Regions from separate parts of the Hydrogenophaga sp. ZJX-1 genome, predicted to be linked through region 1. Evidence: riboswitches for the same ligand, from Rfam matches in the RefSeq annotation. Region 1 holds a riboswitch; the other holds the start of a gene.
What was found. Region 1 has a riboswitch for thiamine pyrophosphate ahead of ACN5W5_RS12935 (thiamine ABC transporter substrate-binding protein). Riboswitches for the same ligand answer to the same signal wherever they lie in the genome.
Positions count from the first base shown of each region.

Region 2: linked by a shared signal. The riboswitch ahead of thiC (phosphomethylpyrimidine synthase ThiC) and the one ahead of ACN5W5_RS12935 (thiamine ABC transporter substrate-binding protein) in region 1 are both predicted to bind thiamine pyrophosphate.

Region 1 covers NZ_JBMBRA010000004.1:201,978-209,264, forward strand. Annotated here, with positions in the region: gene ACN5W5_RS12910 (hypothetical protein) at 1-67, shown strand, start outside; gene ACN5W5_RS12915 (hypothetical protein) at 84-536, opposite strand; gene ACN5W5_RS12920 (heavy metal-binding domain-containing protein) at 547-894, opposite strand; gene ACN5W5_RS12925 (ABC transporter ATP-binding protein) at 1,018-1,662, opposite strand; gene ACN5W5_RS12930 (ABC transporter permease) at 1,655-3,301, opposite strand; gene ACN5W5_RS12935 (thiamine ABC transporter substrate-binding protein) at 3,307-4,377, opposite strand; TPP riboswitch at 4,444-4,552, opposite strand; gene ACN5W5_RS12940 (lipase family protein) at 4,594-6,243, opposite strand; gene ACN5W5_RS12945 (hypothetical protein) at 6,247-6,909, opposite strand; gene ACN5W5_RS12950 (class I SAM-dependent methyltransferase) at 7,137-7,287, shown strand, end outside.
Region 2 covers NZ_JBMBRA010000003.1:173,426-180,712, forward strand. Annotated here, with positions in the region: gene ACN5W5_RS09625 (L,D-transpeptidase family protein) at 1-690, opposite strand, end outside; gene ACN5W5_RS09630 (DUF302 domain-containing protein) at 768-1,175, opposite strand; gene ACN5W5_RS09635 (cation-translocating P-type ATPase) at 1,338-3,992, shown strand; gene ACN5W5_RS09640 (FKBP-type peptidyl-prolyl cis-trans isomerase) at 4,141-4,539, shown strand; TPP riboswitch at 4,722-4,837, shown strand; gene thiC (phosphomethylpyrimidine synthase ThiC) at 4,957-6,867, shown strand; gene ACN5W5_RS09650 (FAD-dependent oxidoreductase) at 6,871-7,287, shown strand, end outside.

The DNA.
Region 1 (7,287 bases):
ATGGGCGAAGACGCCTGAATCCACCACGCTGGTCTTCAAGGAAGTCATCGGATCGCAGCGCCGCTGAGCCCGGCGCAGGCCAATCAGAGCCACCCGAACTGCGCCCGCACGTCGCGCGCGGTCAGATTGACGGGCGCGGTCGGCGCCTGGATGTACTGCCGCAGATTCGGCGCGCGCACCCCGCCGCCGTCCTGGCCGAGCACCGCCACGCCCTTGATGCGCCAGCCCCGCTCGCGCAGGGCGGCCACGTAGGTCTGGGCGTCGGGAAATTCCTCCAGGTCGGTCTTGTGCGCCGTGGGCGACAGGCAGAACACCACCGCTTCGCAACGCGAACGCTCCACTTCATGGATGAAATCTTCGATCGAGGTCCGGGTGATCTGCAGGGTGCCGACACGGGCGTAGAAGCGCTGCGGTCGCCGGCTGCCTTGCAGCTGGATGTCGCGCACGCTGCGGTTGAAACAGCCGGTGAGGCTGCGCACCACCGAGGTCTTGCGGGTGTTGGCGTTGCCGATGAGGATGTAGGCGTCCATGGGCATGCGGTGATCCTCAGCCCAGCTTGACCGCCGTGCCGCTGACGGCGACCATCATCATGCCGTTGGTCTCGCCCATGACTTCGTAGTCAAAGTCGATGCCGATCACACCGTTGGCGCCCATCTGTTTCGCCGCCTCGATCAGTTCGTCCATCGCCGCGTCGCGGGCACCGGCCAGTGCCCGCTCGTAGCCACCGGCGCGTCCGCCCACGACATCACGGACCGAAGAAAACAGGTCGCGGAAGATGTTGGCGCCGATGATGGCCTCGCCGTTGACCACGCCGAGGTACTGGTTCAGCTCGATGCCGGGCGGCGTGGTGGTGCTGAGAAAAAAACCGTCGGTGGATTTCGAAAACCAGCCCATGTGAACTCCCATTGGATTGAGACCGTGAAGGCACCCCACGGCGGATGCTGGATCATTGTGCCAGCGGTCACGTGCCCCCTCACCCCACCCCCCTCCAGCGTGCGGGGAGAGGGCGCCAGACCCTCACCAGAGTGAGACCAGCTTCCCGCCCTGCAGCCCCCAGGCGTGTTGTGCCATGGCGCGGGCTTCCTGTTCGTCGTGGGTGACCAGGATGGCGGTCATGCCGGCCTCGGTGATGCGTTCGCGGAACTCGGCGCGCAGCTGTTCGCGCAGGGTGGCGTCGAGCGCGCTGAAGGGTTCGTCGAGCAGCAGGGCGCGCGGCTGCGAGATGAGCGCACGCGCCAGCGCCACGCGCTGCTGTTCACCGCCCGAGAGCGTCCAGACCTTGCGCAGCGCCTGACCAGCGAGGCCGAAGCGCGCGAGCATGATGCGGGCCTGATTCCGCGCCTCGCTGCGGCGCACGCCCTGCTCCACCAGACCGAAGGCCACGTTGTCCTGCAGGTTGAGGTGCGGGAACAGCGCGAAGTCCTGGAACATGAGCGCAAAACCGCGCTGCTCGGGCGGCAGTGCCGTGATGTCCACGCCGTCAAACCACACGCTGCCCGCCTCCGGCGCGTCCAGCCCGGCCACGATCTTGAGCAAGGTGCTCTTGCCGCTGCCCGAGGCCCCGAGCAGGGCCACGGTTTCGCCGGCGGCCACGCTCAGGCTCACACCGTCGAGCAGCGGGCGGTGGTCCCATTGTTTGGTGATGTCGCGCAGTTCAAGCATGGGCGTCATTGTCCTTCTGCGCAGGGCCTTCGATCAGCGTGAACGCGATCAGCGCCAGGCCCATCAATACGCAGGCGAGCACCAGCGCCGCGTCGAGGTTGGCGGCACCGGGTCGGCCCAGGTGCTGGTAGATCAGCGTCGTGAGCGTGGTCCATTCGGGCCGCGAGAGGAACAGCGTGACGGCGAACTCGCCCAGCGCGGTGGCGGTGGCGAAAGCCATGCCCCGGCGCAACGCTGGCGCCACCAGCGGCAGTGTGACCCGCCACAACACGCGCCACGGCCGGGCGCCCAGCGTGGCCGCGGCCTGCGCGTAGCTGGCGGGCAGGCTGTCGAGCGCGGCGGTGAGCGACTTGGCCACAAAGGGGTAGGCCAGCAACGCGTAGGCCGCCACCAGCAAGGCCAGGCTCGCGGTCCAGTCCGGGTAGAGCAGCAGCAGACCGAAGGCGACCGTGACAGGCGAGACCACGAACGGCAGGAAGGCCGCGGCGCGCCAGGCCAGCGCGAGCGCACCGCGCGCTTCGCTGGCCTGGCGCTGCAGGCTGGCCGCGTCCAGCGCGCGCACCGCCAGCGCGTGCGTGAGACCCAGCGCCGTGGCCAGGGTCAGTGCCATGGCGGTGAAGCGCAGCGTGTTCCACAGGGCCGCGCGCGTGTCGGCCTCCAGCAGCACGGCAGTGCCCTGCCCGTCCAGCAACGCCTGTGCCGCGCGCCACACGATGGCCAGCAGCGGTGCGGCGCACACCACGAACAGCACCGCCAGCGCAGCCGCCACCGCCACCCACTGCGCACCGCTGCGCGGGCGCTGGCGCAGCACCGGTGACACGCGGCCCGGCGCCGCGAGCCGCTTTTCCAGCCAGGCGTAGGCCAGTGCCACGGCGCCGGTCAACAGCAGCATCCAGACCGCAAGCACGCCGGCCTGGCCCAGCGCCAGCTCGTGCGCCACCAGGGTGTAGATTTCCACTTCCACCGTCGCGTAACGCTGCCCGCCCAGGATCAGCGCCAGGCCGAAGCCGGCAAAGCAGTAGAGGAACACCAGGCACAGCGCCGAGGCCAGCCAGGGCGCGATCGCCGGCCATTCCACGCGCCAGAAGGCCCGCCAGGGCGTGGCGCCCAGCGTGCGTGCGGCGGCCACGCGCGGCGCGTTCACCTGCTCCAGTGCGTCCACGCCGGCGCGCACCACCACGCAGAGGTTGAAAAACAGGTTGCCGTAAAGCAGCAGCCAGGGCGTGTCCACCAGTTCGATGCCGGCCCCGGCCAGCGGCGCGCCCAGCAGACCGCGCGGACCCCAGAGCGCCAGCACGCCGAGCGCGGCCACCAGCGTGGGCACCACGAAGGGCAGCATCAGCAGGCGCAACACCAGCGCGCGGCCCGGGAACTCCAGCCGCGCCAGCACCCAGGCCACCGGCAGGCCCAGCACCAGGGCCAGTGCGCAGGTGATCGCCGCCTGGGCCAGGGACCACAACACGCGCCAGCGCAGGTAGCCGTCCTGCCAGACATCGAGCCAGCGCAGCGGCTCGCCACCCGACCATGCCCCCGCGCCCAAGCCCTCGGCCAGCAGCCGCACGACCGGCGCCACCAGCAGCAGCGCCAGAAAGGCCAGCGGCAGCGCGGGCAGCAGCCAGCGGGCTGGCAGGCGCGGCATGGGGTTTATTTCAGGACCACCCTGGTCCAGCGCTGCAGCCAGGCCTTGCCTTTGGCGGAGGCATCTGCGGCACTGGGGTTGTCAAACGCGGTCGGCTCGCTGGCGTGCTGTTTCATCACGTCCACACGCGCCGAGCCAACTTCGGCCGGGAACATCCACATCGTGGTCTGCAGGGCCTGCTGGGCCGGGGCCGAGCGCAGGAACTCGATGAACTTGGCGGCGGTATCGCGCGCCGCCGGGTTGCCACCCTTGACCAGCGCCACACCCTCGACCTGGCGGAACACACCGCCCTTGAGGAACAGGTTGGCGGTCGGCGACTCACTCATTTTTTCCTTGGCGTAGAACACCTCGGCGGCCGGGCTGCTGGCGTAGCTGACGACGATGGGCCGTGTGCCGCCGTTGCGCGTGAATTCGGTGTAGTAGGCCTCGGTCCAGCCCTTGACCACCTTCACGCCGTTGGCGCGCATCTGGCCCCACCACTGGAACGCGGCCTCTTCGCCCAGGCCCGCGATGGTGGCGAAGACAAAGGCCTGGCCGGGGCTGGACGTAGCCGGGTTCTGCACCACCAGCAGTTTGGCGTAGGCGGGCTTGGTGAGGTCTTCGAGCGAGGTCGGCAGCGCCAGTCCCTTGCTGACGAACCAGGCCTTGTCGACGTTGAGGTTCACGAAGCCGTAGTCCACCGGGACCACGCCCGAAACCACGCCGTTCTTGTCGGCGCCCTCGGCCATGGCCGCGGCCGAAGCGCGCTGCGCGGCGGGACCGGTGTAGGTGTCGAGCACCTTCGCAGCCACGGCGCGGGGCAGCAAGGTGTTGTCGATGCCGTAGACCACGTCGGCGATGGGCCGGGCCTTGGTGAGGATCAGCTTGTTGACCATCTCGCCGGCGTCACCGGCCTTGACAACCTGCAGCTTCACGCCCGCGTCTTTCTCGAACTGCGCCAGCAGCTCCTTGGGCAGGTCGAACGAGCTGTGGGTGAGCACACGCAGCGGCACCGCCTGCGCCCAGACCGCGGGCGTTGCGCCCAGGGCTGCGAGGGAAACCGAAACCAGTGCCGCAGAAAAAAACCGCCGTTGCATGGGAAGCCGCCTTGTCAAAAAGAACGCCACGGGAAGCGTCTGACAGGGACGGCAACGCACGCATCGGCGGCCGGCTGGTCACGCTCCCTACGCTGGCACGATCCAGATCAGGTGAGAGGGGTATTTCTCAGCCGCGGCCCGCGTCGTTGCGCGCCCGGCACCCCCGGTGAAGCTGCGGATTGTAGAGCGGGGCGGTGCGTGGCGGGGACCCGATCCTCAGATCCGCACGGGCGCCGGGGTCTGCGGCGCTGACGCCACGTGCTGGCTCGCCTGGGCCTGTTCGTTCACCGCCGGCGTGGTTTCGCGCTGCTGCGCCGCTTGCACCAGATGCGCTTCGGTGCTGCGTGCGAGCGCCGGGGCGATGGGCATCTCGCTCAGGATGCGCCCCTCGTGCACGACCCCCAGGCGCTGCCCGTCCTTGCTCACCAGGAAGCGCTCAGGCTCCCCTTGGTCCACGCGCGCGCAGTGCGCCACCGCCGCCGCGCAGACCTGGCTGATCTGCGTGGGGGTCAAGCCCTGGCGCTGCAGCGCTTCGCTGGTCTGCCGATAGGCCTGTGAGAACTGCGCCTGCTGCCCCGGGCTCAGCGCGGGAGCGGCTTGGGCCATTCGGGTCTGCTCATGCCCGCTGGGTGGGGCGCCTTCCCGCATGGCCACGGTCTCGGTCTTGACGGGCTGGCCCTCCGCATCGAATTCGGTGACCCGGGCCGGCTGCGCACGGCGGCCGTTCATTTCGATCAAGGTGCGTTGGCCGCGCTTGTCGTAGTGGTCGATCTCGACGTCGCCTGTGCGGGTGTTGACACCGATGTGCTCCATGCTGCCGTCTTCGTGCCGGATGTGAAACCGGTCGAACGGCGAAACATCGTCGCTGGTCGCCACGCAACTGGCCTTGATCACCGGCGATCCGCCCAGCTTGGCAAACAGCTGGCGCGCTTCGGGTGGCACCCGGGCGAAATCGGCATGGCCTTCTGGAATGCGGTAGCGACCCTGGGCATTCACCGACAGCCCTTGCTGGGCGTTGAACAGGGCCTGGTTGGCGTGATCCTGGCCCATGATGGCCCCGGCCACCAGTGTGCCGCTGCCGCTGAGCACCAGCGCGGTCTTGAGGAATTTGGGCACGGACGGGCCCGGCAAGACGGTGGGCTCCTGCCCCATGCGGCGACTGAGGTACTGGCCCTGCCACACCCCTTCGTAGTTGTAGGTGGCGATGTCGTTGGGCGTGCGCACGTCGTGCACCTGCCGGCCCAAGGCCTGGTAGCGCGCCAGCGCCGCGTCGTAACCCCCCGCGTCCTTGAAGTAATCGCCACGGATGGTTTCGCGCGCGATGGGCAGGCTGTTGTAGACGTACGCGTCGATGTTGTTACGCAGCGCGAAGCTCTGCGCCATGCCGCCACCCAGGCTGTGGCCGGTGGCGGCGAAGCGGTAGTCCTTGTAGCGCTCGTCGTTCCTGAGCGCTTCGAAAGCCCGTTGCGCCTGTTCCTGGATCTTGGTGAACTCGCTGGCGCCGGCATTGCCCAGGTCGGACTTCCAGTTGCTCCAGGCGTCCGAGCCTTTGAAGTCGAAGCTGATTTCGTGGGTCTTGTCGTTGATGGAGACCTTGAACTGGTTCTCCAGCTGGCCATCGGCGTTGTGCTGGGTGTTCCAGCCTTCCTGGGTGACTTGACCGGTGGTGGGGTCCTTGACGAGTGGCTTGTAGCTGGCCGGCAGGTCATCACCCGATTCAGCATATCGCCAGGGCTCCGGGTACTTGGCGACCTTTTCTGCTCCCTGGATGTCCTTGTGCTCATAGGCCCAATAGGCCAAGCGCATGCCGATGCGGGCGTCCAGTCGGTTGGGCAGCCCTTTTTCAGTCTTGGCGTCGGCGTTCATGGATCACCTGCCGCCAATATCCAGCCATTCGTTGCGTGGGGTCATGCAGCCGTTGTCCAACTCTTCCCACTCCCGCTGACGCTCCGCGTCTTTGAGCAAGGTTCTCGATCCGTCGGCGTTGTTCCTGTAGTAGCCGTTTCGAAACTTGGGCCACACGTCATAAGCAATGGAGTAGTACGCCACCTTGGGGCGCCCCTCGTCGAGCACCAGCCGGCGCACCGCGCATTGCTGCTTCAACAAAGGCAGAAGCTGGGCAAGCCCGCGTTCCCAGGCCTCCAGGTGGCCCTTGGGTCCTTTGCTCTTGTCCAGTTGACCCGGGATCGACTCGCTCGTCGCCACCTGCAAAGCCAGCAGGATCTTCGCGTCCATCGACCCCTTGGCCGCAGCCTTCTCGAACAGCGCCGTGATGGCCTTCGGGTCGGTGACGTCGTGGATCCAGCCGTCCGAATTCGCCAGCGCGTAGTAGTAGTCCCCCAGCGGATCGCCATGCGCCTGCAGGTCCTGCATGTGCTTGCGCAGGATGCCGGTCTGCTTGTCGAAGTCGCGCTGCTGGCTGCTGATGTGCACCGGGTCAACGGCTTTTGCCGCCGTCGAGCAGCCGATCTGCACCAGCCCCGCCAGCAGGCACAGGCCCAGGCTGGTGATCCATCGATGTGGTCGTGTCATGTGTGTTCGCTCCCTGCAATATGCCGGATGAATATACATCGAAAGGATTCAATACACGGCGCGTCGCCCCCTGTGTTACCGTGGCCCGGGCCCGCAGCCACTGCGCGGCCCACCCGCGAGATTGCCTCCTCGGCCCGCATGCCCCTGCCCATGGTGCCCATGGAAGCGCTGTGCCCGTTCGACCAGAACCGTTTCACACCGCACACACACCATGAAAAGAACAGCACATGCCTGGCTACGAGGTCCGTCAACAGACCGTCAACATCGGTGGACTGGACTACGACGTCCGCTCCCTGCTCGACAACCAGCAGTACGCTGACCCGCAAGGCAGCGCCGAAGACGCGGGCATGGGCGCCTCGGGCTGGCCGCTGTTTGGCC
Region 2 (7,287 bases), on a different contig from region 1:
GACGCCCTCATAGACCGTCGGCAGCGGCCCGCCGGCCGCCATATCCCCCAGCAAGCGCAGCCGTTCGGCCAGCAGGGCCAGGCCGGCCCAGGTCTGGCCGGGCTCCAGCTTGCCGGGCCGGCCTGGCTTGAAGTGGGCCGGACGCGGCAACGGGGGCAGGTCCTGCCGCCAGGCGGGGTGGCCCACCAGGGTCCGCATCCGGACCAATGCCTGGCGCAGCGCTTCGTACTGCGACAAGCGCGGCGCGGCCTCGCGCACCACATCGGCCAGTCGCCCGGCCTGCAGACCCTCGCGCAGCCGTGCCGCCGGGTCGAAGCCGTCGCGGGCCGGTGGCTTGAACTGGTGGTTGATCCGTCGCGGGTCCAGCCGGCCCTGGTGCAGGTCGCTCAGGTAGCGCTGCATGGATGCGCTGAGTGCTTGCGCCAGCCGTTCCTGGGCCGCGTCATCCAGCGCCGGCTCCTGGGCCGCCCCGGCCACCTGCAGCCCCAGCGCATCGACGCCGTAGTCTTGGGCGATCAGCCCATGGCCAGGCGCCCCGGCCAGCAACTCCACCGCCTGCCAGGCCTGGGGCCTGGGACGGCCTGCGTCGAACCACAACGGCCGCTCGGACGCCCGCACGCCACCCGCGGCCAGGCCCAGCGCCAGAACCAGGCTGCACAAGGCGCGGGACACCGTGGGCGGTGTGGGCATGCGGTCAGGCGCCCGGTCTGGCGTCGGGCGCTGGGCAGGCACAGTTCAGGAACACGGGCACAAGGTGCGGCCCTCCATCACACGGAGACGGGGTGCCCGCCGAGCTTGGTGCAGACCCGGCGCAGGCGCTGCTCGGCCTCGTCGGCCACCGATTTCACCCCGGCGCCACCGACCAGTCCCACCATGACCTGAGGGTCCAGGAACCCCACCACGATTTCGTGGCTCGACACTTCGCGCACGATCACATTGCAGGGCAGCAGAAGCCCGATGTCGGGCTCCGCCTGCAACGCCTGAAAAGCCAGCGGCGGGTTGCACGCACCGAGGATGCGGTAGGGTGGCATGTCTTCGCCGAGCTTGTCTTTCATCGCGGCTTGCACATTGATGTCGCTCAGCACGCCAAAGCCTTCGGCCTTGAGCGCCTGCGTGGTCTGGGCGATCGCTTCGTCAAACGAGACGCCACTGAGCGTGGTGGTGAATCCATACATGGCAGGTTCCTTCCTTGAGGGTGGTGGTTCAGCTCCGAAGATGGCTGCTGTGGAGCAACGCGTCTGTTCGACACCGAACCGACGCATGAACCATGCCGGAGTCAGGGTCAGAATGCAAGCCTTGATCAGCGTTGCCGTTTTGTGGCTGCGCCAACCTTGAGGATGCCCTTGACCCCGCCCCAGCCCGCCACCCCGAAACCGCCCCCCGCGACACCGGCCCCTGACACCGGGGCCGGCCTGTCCGCGAAAGACGCCGCGCAGCGCCTCGCTGCAGACGGACCCAACGCCTTGCCCGGCGGACAGCGGCGCAGCCTGCTGTCCATCGCCCTGGACACGGTGCGCGAACCGATGTTCCTGCTGCTGCTCGCGGCCGGCACGCTCTACATGGCGTTCGGCGACCTGCAGGAGGGCCTGACGCTGTTCGGCTTCGTGGTCATCACGCTGGGGCTGACGCTGTACCAGGAGGGCAAAACCGAGCGCGCCATTGAAGCGCTGCGCGACCTGACCAGCCCGCGCGCGCTCGTCATCCGCGACGGGGAGCCGCAGCGCATTGCCGGGCGCGATGTGGTGCGCGGCGACCTGCTGCAACTGAGCGAAGGCGACCGGGTGCCGGCGGACGCCCTGCTGGTGTCGGCCGACGGCGTGCAGGCGGACGAATCGCTGCTGACCGGCGAGGCGGTGCCGGTGAGCAAGCGGGCAGCGCTGGCGCCGGAGCTGGCCGCGAACCCGCAGGCCGACGACGCCGCCCGCGCCCGCCCCGGCGGCGACGACTGGCCCACCGTGTACGCGGGCACGCTGATCGTGCAGGGGCACGCGCTGGCGCGTGTCACGGCCACCGGTGCGCGCAGCGAGATCGGGCGCATCGGCACGGCGCTGGGCACGCTGGAAAACGAACGTTCGCCCCTGCAGAAGCAGACGGCGCAGCTGGTGCGCCACCTGGCCCTGCTGGCGCTGGCGCTCAGCCTGGCGCTGGTGCTGGTGCACGGCCTGATGCGGGGCGACTGGTTGCAGGCGCTGCTGGCCGGCATCGCGCTGGCCATGGCGATGCTGCCGGAGGAATACCCGGTGGTGATGACCGTGTTCCCGGCGCTGGGCGCGCGCCGCCTGTCCACCGAAGGCGTGCTCACGCGCCGCATCAACGCGATCGAAACACTGGGCGCCACCACCGTGCTGTGCAGCGACAAGACCGGCACGCTGACCGGCAACCGCATGACGGTGACGCACCTGGCGGCGGGCGGTGTGGCGCTCACCGACCGCCTGATGCTGGATGCGGGGTCCGAATCACCGCTGCCCGAAGCCTTCCACACGCTGGTGGAGTTCTCGATTCTGGCGAGCGTGGTGGACCCGTTTGACCCGATGGAGAAGGCGTTTCACCAGCTGGGCGAACGCTTCCTGACCGACACCGAACACCTGCACCGCGACTGGCGGCTGGTGCAGACCTACGCACTCAGCCCCGCGCTGCGCGCGATGTCGCATGTGTGGGCGGCGTCGGAGCAGGGTGTGCAGACGGTGGCCGCCAAGGGCGCGCCCGAGGCGGTGGTGGACCTGTGCCACCTTGACGACGCGCAGAAGGCGCACATTGCCAGCGTGGTGGACGAACTGGCCGCCGAGGGCCTGCGCGTGCTCGCCGTGGCCAGCGGCCGCTTCGAAGGCCAGGACTGGCCCGCGAACGAGCACGATTTCGACTTCACGTTCGTCGGCCTGCTGGGCCTGGCGGACCCGGTGCGCCCGCAGGTGCCCGCCGCCATCGCCGAGTGCCGCGCGGCCGGCATCCGCGTGGTGATGATCACCGGCGACTACCCGGCCACGGCGCAGGCGATCGCGCGGCAGGCGGGCCTGGCGGAGTCGGCCGCCGAGGTGCTCTCGGGCGACGAGATGGCGACGCTGAGCGATGCCGCCCTGCGCGAGCGCATGGCAACCGTGAGCGTGTGCGCGCGCATCGCACCCGAGCAGAAGCTGCGCATCGTGCAGGCGCTGAAAGCGCGCGGCGACATCGTCGCCATGACGGGCGACGGTGTGAACGACGCGCCGGCCCTGCGCGCTGCCCACGTGGGCGTGGCCATGGGCCAGCGCGGCACCGACGTGGCGCGCGAGTCGGCCTCGCTGGTGCTGGTGGACGACGACTTCGCGGCCATCGTGCGCGCGGTGCGGCTGGGGCGCCGCATCTTCGACAACCTGCGCAAGGCGATGTCGTACATCCTGGCGGTGCACGTGCCGATTGCCGGCATGGCGCTGCTGCCGGTGCTGTTCGGCTGGCCGGCGCTGCTGTTCCCGATGCACATTGCCCTGCTCGAACTCATCATCGACCCGGCCTGCTCGATCGCTTTCGAGAACGAACCGGCCGAGAGCGACGTGATGCAGCGCCCGCCGCGCGACGCCAGCGCACCGCTGTTTGGCGGCGTCACCTTGTGGCTGGCGCTGCTGCAGGGCCTGGGTGTGCTGGCGGCGGTGATGGGCGCGTTTGCCTGGGCGGCGCCCCGGCTGCCCGAGGCGGAGGCCCGCGCTTTTGCCTTTGCCACGCTGGTGATCGGCAACCTGGCGCTGATCCTTTCCAACCGCTCGGCCACGAGGCCGCTCTGGGCCACGCTGCGCACGCCGAACACCACGCTCTGGGTGGTGGTGGGTCTGGCCCTGGCGCTGCTGCTGGCCGCGCTCTATGTGCCCTGGGCGGTGGGCGTGTTGCGCTTTGCGCCCTTGCCGGCGCACGAACTGGCCATCGCCAGCGGGCTGGGCCTGTTCAGCGTGTTCTGGTTCGAAGGCATCAAGTGGGCCCGAAGAGCCCACGCCGGTTCACGCCGACCATTCGTGGCGCAGTGACGTGACCGTGCCACGCCAGCAGGACTTGCGGCCTTCGGGCAGCAGCCAGTACCGACCGACACGGCGCACGCCAGGGCATCACGGCGACACGCGAACAGAGGGGACCGCCGCCTTACACTCGGACGCTGTTCAACCCCGGAGCACTCCCTTGAGATCTTTATTTGTTTTGGGCGCGGTGGCCCTGGTCTGCGGTTCTGCACTGGCCCTGGAGGCGAAAACCTTGCCCTCCGGCGTGAAGGTGTTGTTGACCGCGCCAGGCACGGGCGCCACCCCCAAAGCCACGGACACCGTGAAAGTGCACTACCGTGGCACGCTGGCCGACGGCAAGGAATTTGACAGCTCCTACAAGCGCGGAACACCCGCCAGTTTCACCCTGAACCGCGTGGTCCCCTGTTGGACCGAAGGCTTTCAGCACATCCCGGTGGGTGCAAAGGCCACCCTGACCTGCCCGCCGGCCAGCGCCTATGGCCAGCAAGGCGCGGGCGGTGTGGTTCCCCCGAACGCCACGCTGACCTTCGAAGTGGAGTTGCTCGGCATCGAACGCTAGCACCCGTTCCGGGCGGGCTGCGGCCCCCAGGAGGTCTGATCCGGCTTCTTCATGCCCCGCTTGCCCGCGTCCCCGCCGGGCGCCCTGGTTGGCGTTCTCTGAGCGGCTTGTTGACTCCTTGCACCAGAGGCGTGTGGGGCGACGTTGGCAAAGAACATGGTCGCGGCACTCCCGCTATACTGCGCACTGCTCCGGGGTGCACGGACTTGAAAAAGTCCGGCGCTGAGATGGTGTGAAACACCGAACCCGTGAACTTGATCTGGCTAGTACCAGCGAAAGAAGAGCGCAGCCCCCAGGGCCTGCATCCCCGACCCGTCCCTCGCGCGACGGGTCCGTCCACGCCACCCGTGGACCCGGGTGCATGTTTTGACGGGCGGTCTCCGGAGCATCCACAGCCCCACACAGGAGACCGCCGCCATGAACGCCCCCGACAAGATTCCCTTCGCAGACCAGTTCGCCCTCAGCCGCGAGCCCTTCCCCGCTTCGCGCAAGATCTACGTGCCCGGCTCGCAGGACAGCATCCGCGTGCCCATGCGCGAGATCGCGCTGAGCAACGGCGAGCGCGTCACGGTGTACGACACCTCCGGCCCCTACAGCGACCCGACCGCCACCATCGATGTGCGCACCGGCCTGGCCGACGTGCGCGGCCCCTGGATCGACGCGCGCGGCGACACCGAGCGTTATGACGGGCGCCAGCGCGCCGCGCTGGACGACGGCGTGAAGAACGAGGCGCAGAACAACGGCACCACCATCGAACGCATCGAGGCCCTGCGCGCCGAAGCGGCCGGCCTGCAGCGCACGCCGCGCCGCGCGAAGAGCGGCGCCAACGTGACGCAGATGCACTACGCGCGCAAGGGCATCGTCACGCCCGAGATGGAATACGTGGCGCTGCGCGAAAACGGCAAGCGCGAGTGGATGCGCGAGTACCTCGGCGATCCGGCGCGTGAAGCGCGCCTGCGCGGCAACCCCATGGGCGCGCGCATTCCCGAGGTGTTCACACCCGAGTTCGTGCGCGACGAGGTGGCGCGCGGCCGTGCCATCATTCCGGCCAACATCAACCACCCCGAGGTCGAGCCCATGGCCATCGGGCGCAACTTCGGCGTCAAGATCAACGCCAACATCGGCAACTCGGCCGTCACCTCCAGCATCGAGGAAGAAGTGGACAAGATGGTATGGGCCACGCGCTGGGGCGCCGACAACGTGATGGACCTCTCCACCGGCCGCAACATCCACACCACGCGCGACTGGATCGTGCGCAACAGCCCGGTGCCCATCGGCACGGTGCCGATCTACCAGGCGCTGGAGAAGGTGGGCGGCGTGGCCGAGGACCTCACCTGGGCGATCTACCGCGACACGCTGATCGAGCAGGCCGAACAGGGCGTGGACTACTTCACCATCCACGCCGGCGTGCGGCTGGCCTACATCCACCTCACGGCGCAGCGCCGCACCGGCATCGTCTCGCGCGGCGGCTCGATCCTCGCCAAGTGGTGCATCACCCACCACAAGGAAAACTTCCTCTACACGCACTTCGACGAGATCTGCGAGATCATGAAGGCCTACGACGTGAGCTTCTCGCTCGGCGACGGCCTGCGCCCCGGCAGCGCCTCGGACGCCAACGACGAAGCGCAGTTCGCCGAACTCAAGACACTGGGCGAGCTGACGCAGGTGGCGTGGAAGCACGACGTGCAGACCATGATCGAAGGCCCCGGCCACGTGCCCATGCACCTGATCCAGGCCAACATGGACGAGCAACTCAAGCACTGCCACGAGGCCCCCTTCTACACGCTGGGCCCGCTGACCATCGACATCGCACCCGGCTACGACCACATCGCCTCCGCCGTGGGCGCGGCCATGATCGGCTGGATGGGCACCTCCATGCTGTGCTACGTGACGCCCAAGGAACACCTGGGCCTGCCCGACCGCGACGACGTGAAGCAAGGGATCATTGCCTACAAGATCGCGGCGCACGCGGCCGACATCGCCAAAGGCCACCCGGGCGCCCGGGCGCGCGACGACGCGATGAGCAAGGCGCGTTTCGAGTTCCGCTGGCGCGACCAGTTCGCGCTCGGCCTGGACCCGCAGACCGCCGAGGACTACCACGACGAAACCCTGCCCAAGGACTCGTCGAAAGAGGCGCACTTCTGCTCGATGTGCGGGCCGAAGTTCTGCTCCATGAAGATCACGCAGGACGTGCGCGACTACGCCGCCGCCAGGGGCGTGAGCGAAGAGCAGGCCCTGAACGAAGGCATGGCGCAGAAGAGCGCGGAATTCAAGGCCGTGGGCGGCGAGTTCTACGTGCCGGTGGACGCCATCGGCAAGAAGGGCTGAGCCATGCATGCCCATCGTTCACGCATCGGCATCGCCGGCGCGGGCGTGCTTGGCCGGCTGCTCGCATGGCAACTGTCCCGGGCCGGGCACACTGTCACGGTGTTCGATCCGGCGGCGGGTCCGGAAGCACCGGCCACGGGCTCCTTGTCGGAACACGCGGCCTGCGCAGCCGGCTTCACGGCCGCCGGCATGCTCAGCCCCATCGCCGAACTGGACAACGCCGGCCCCGACATCGCGCGCCTGGGCTGGCGCTCGCTGGCCCTCTGGCGCGCGGTGGCGGCCACGCTGCGCGCAGAGGGCTGCAGCGCGCCGCTGTTCGAACAACACGGCAGCCTGATGCTCGCGCACGGCGCCGACCTGGGCGCGGCGCGACGTGTGCTGGCCCGGCTGGACACCGCTCCATCGCTGGCGGCCGAGCTG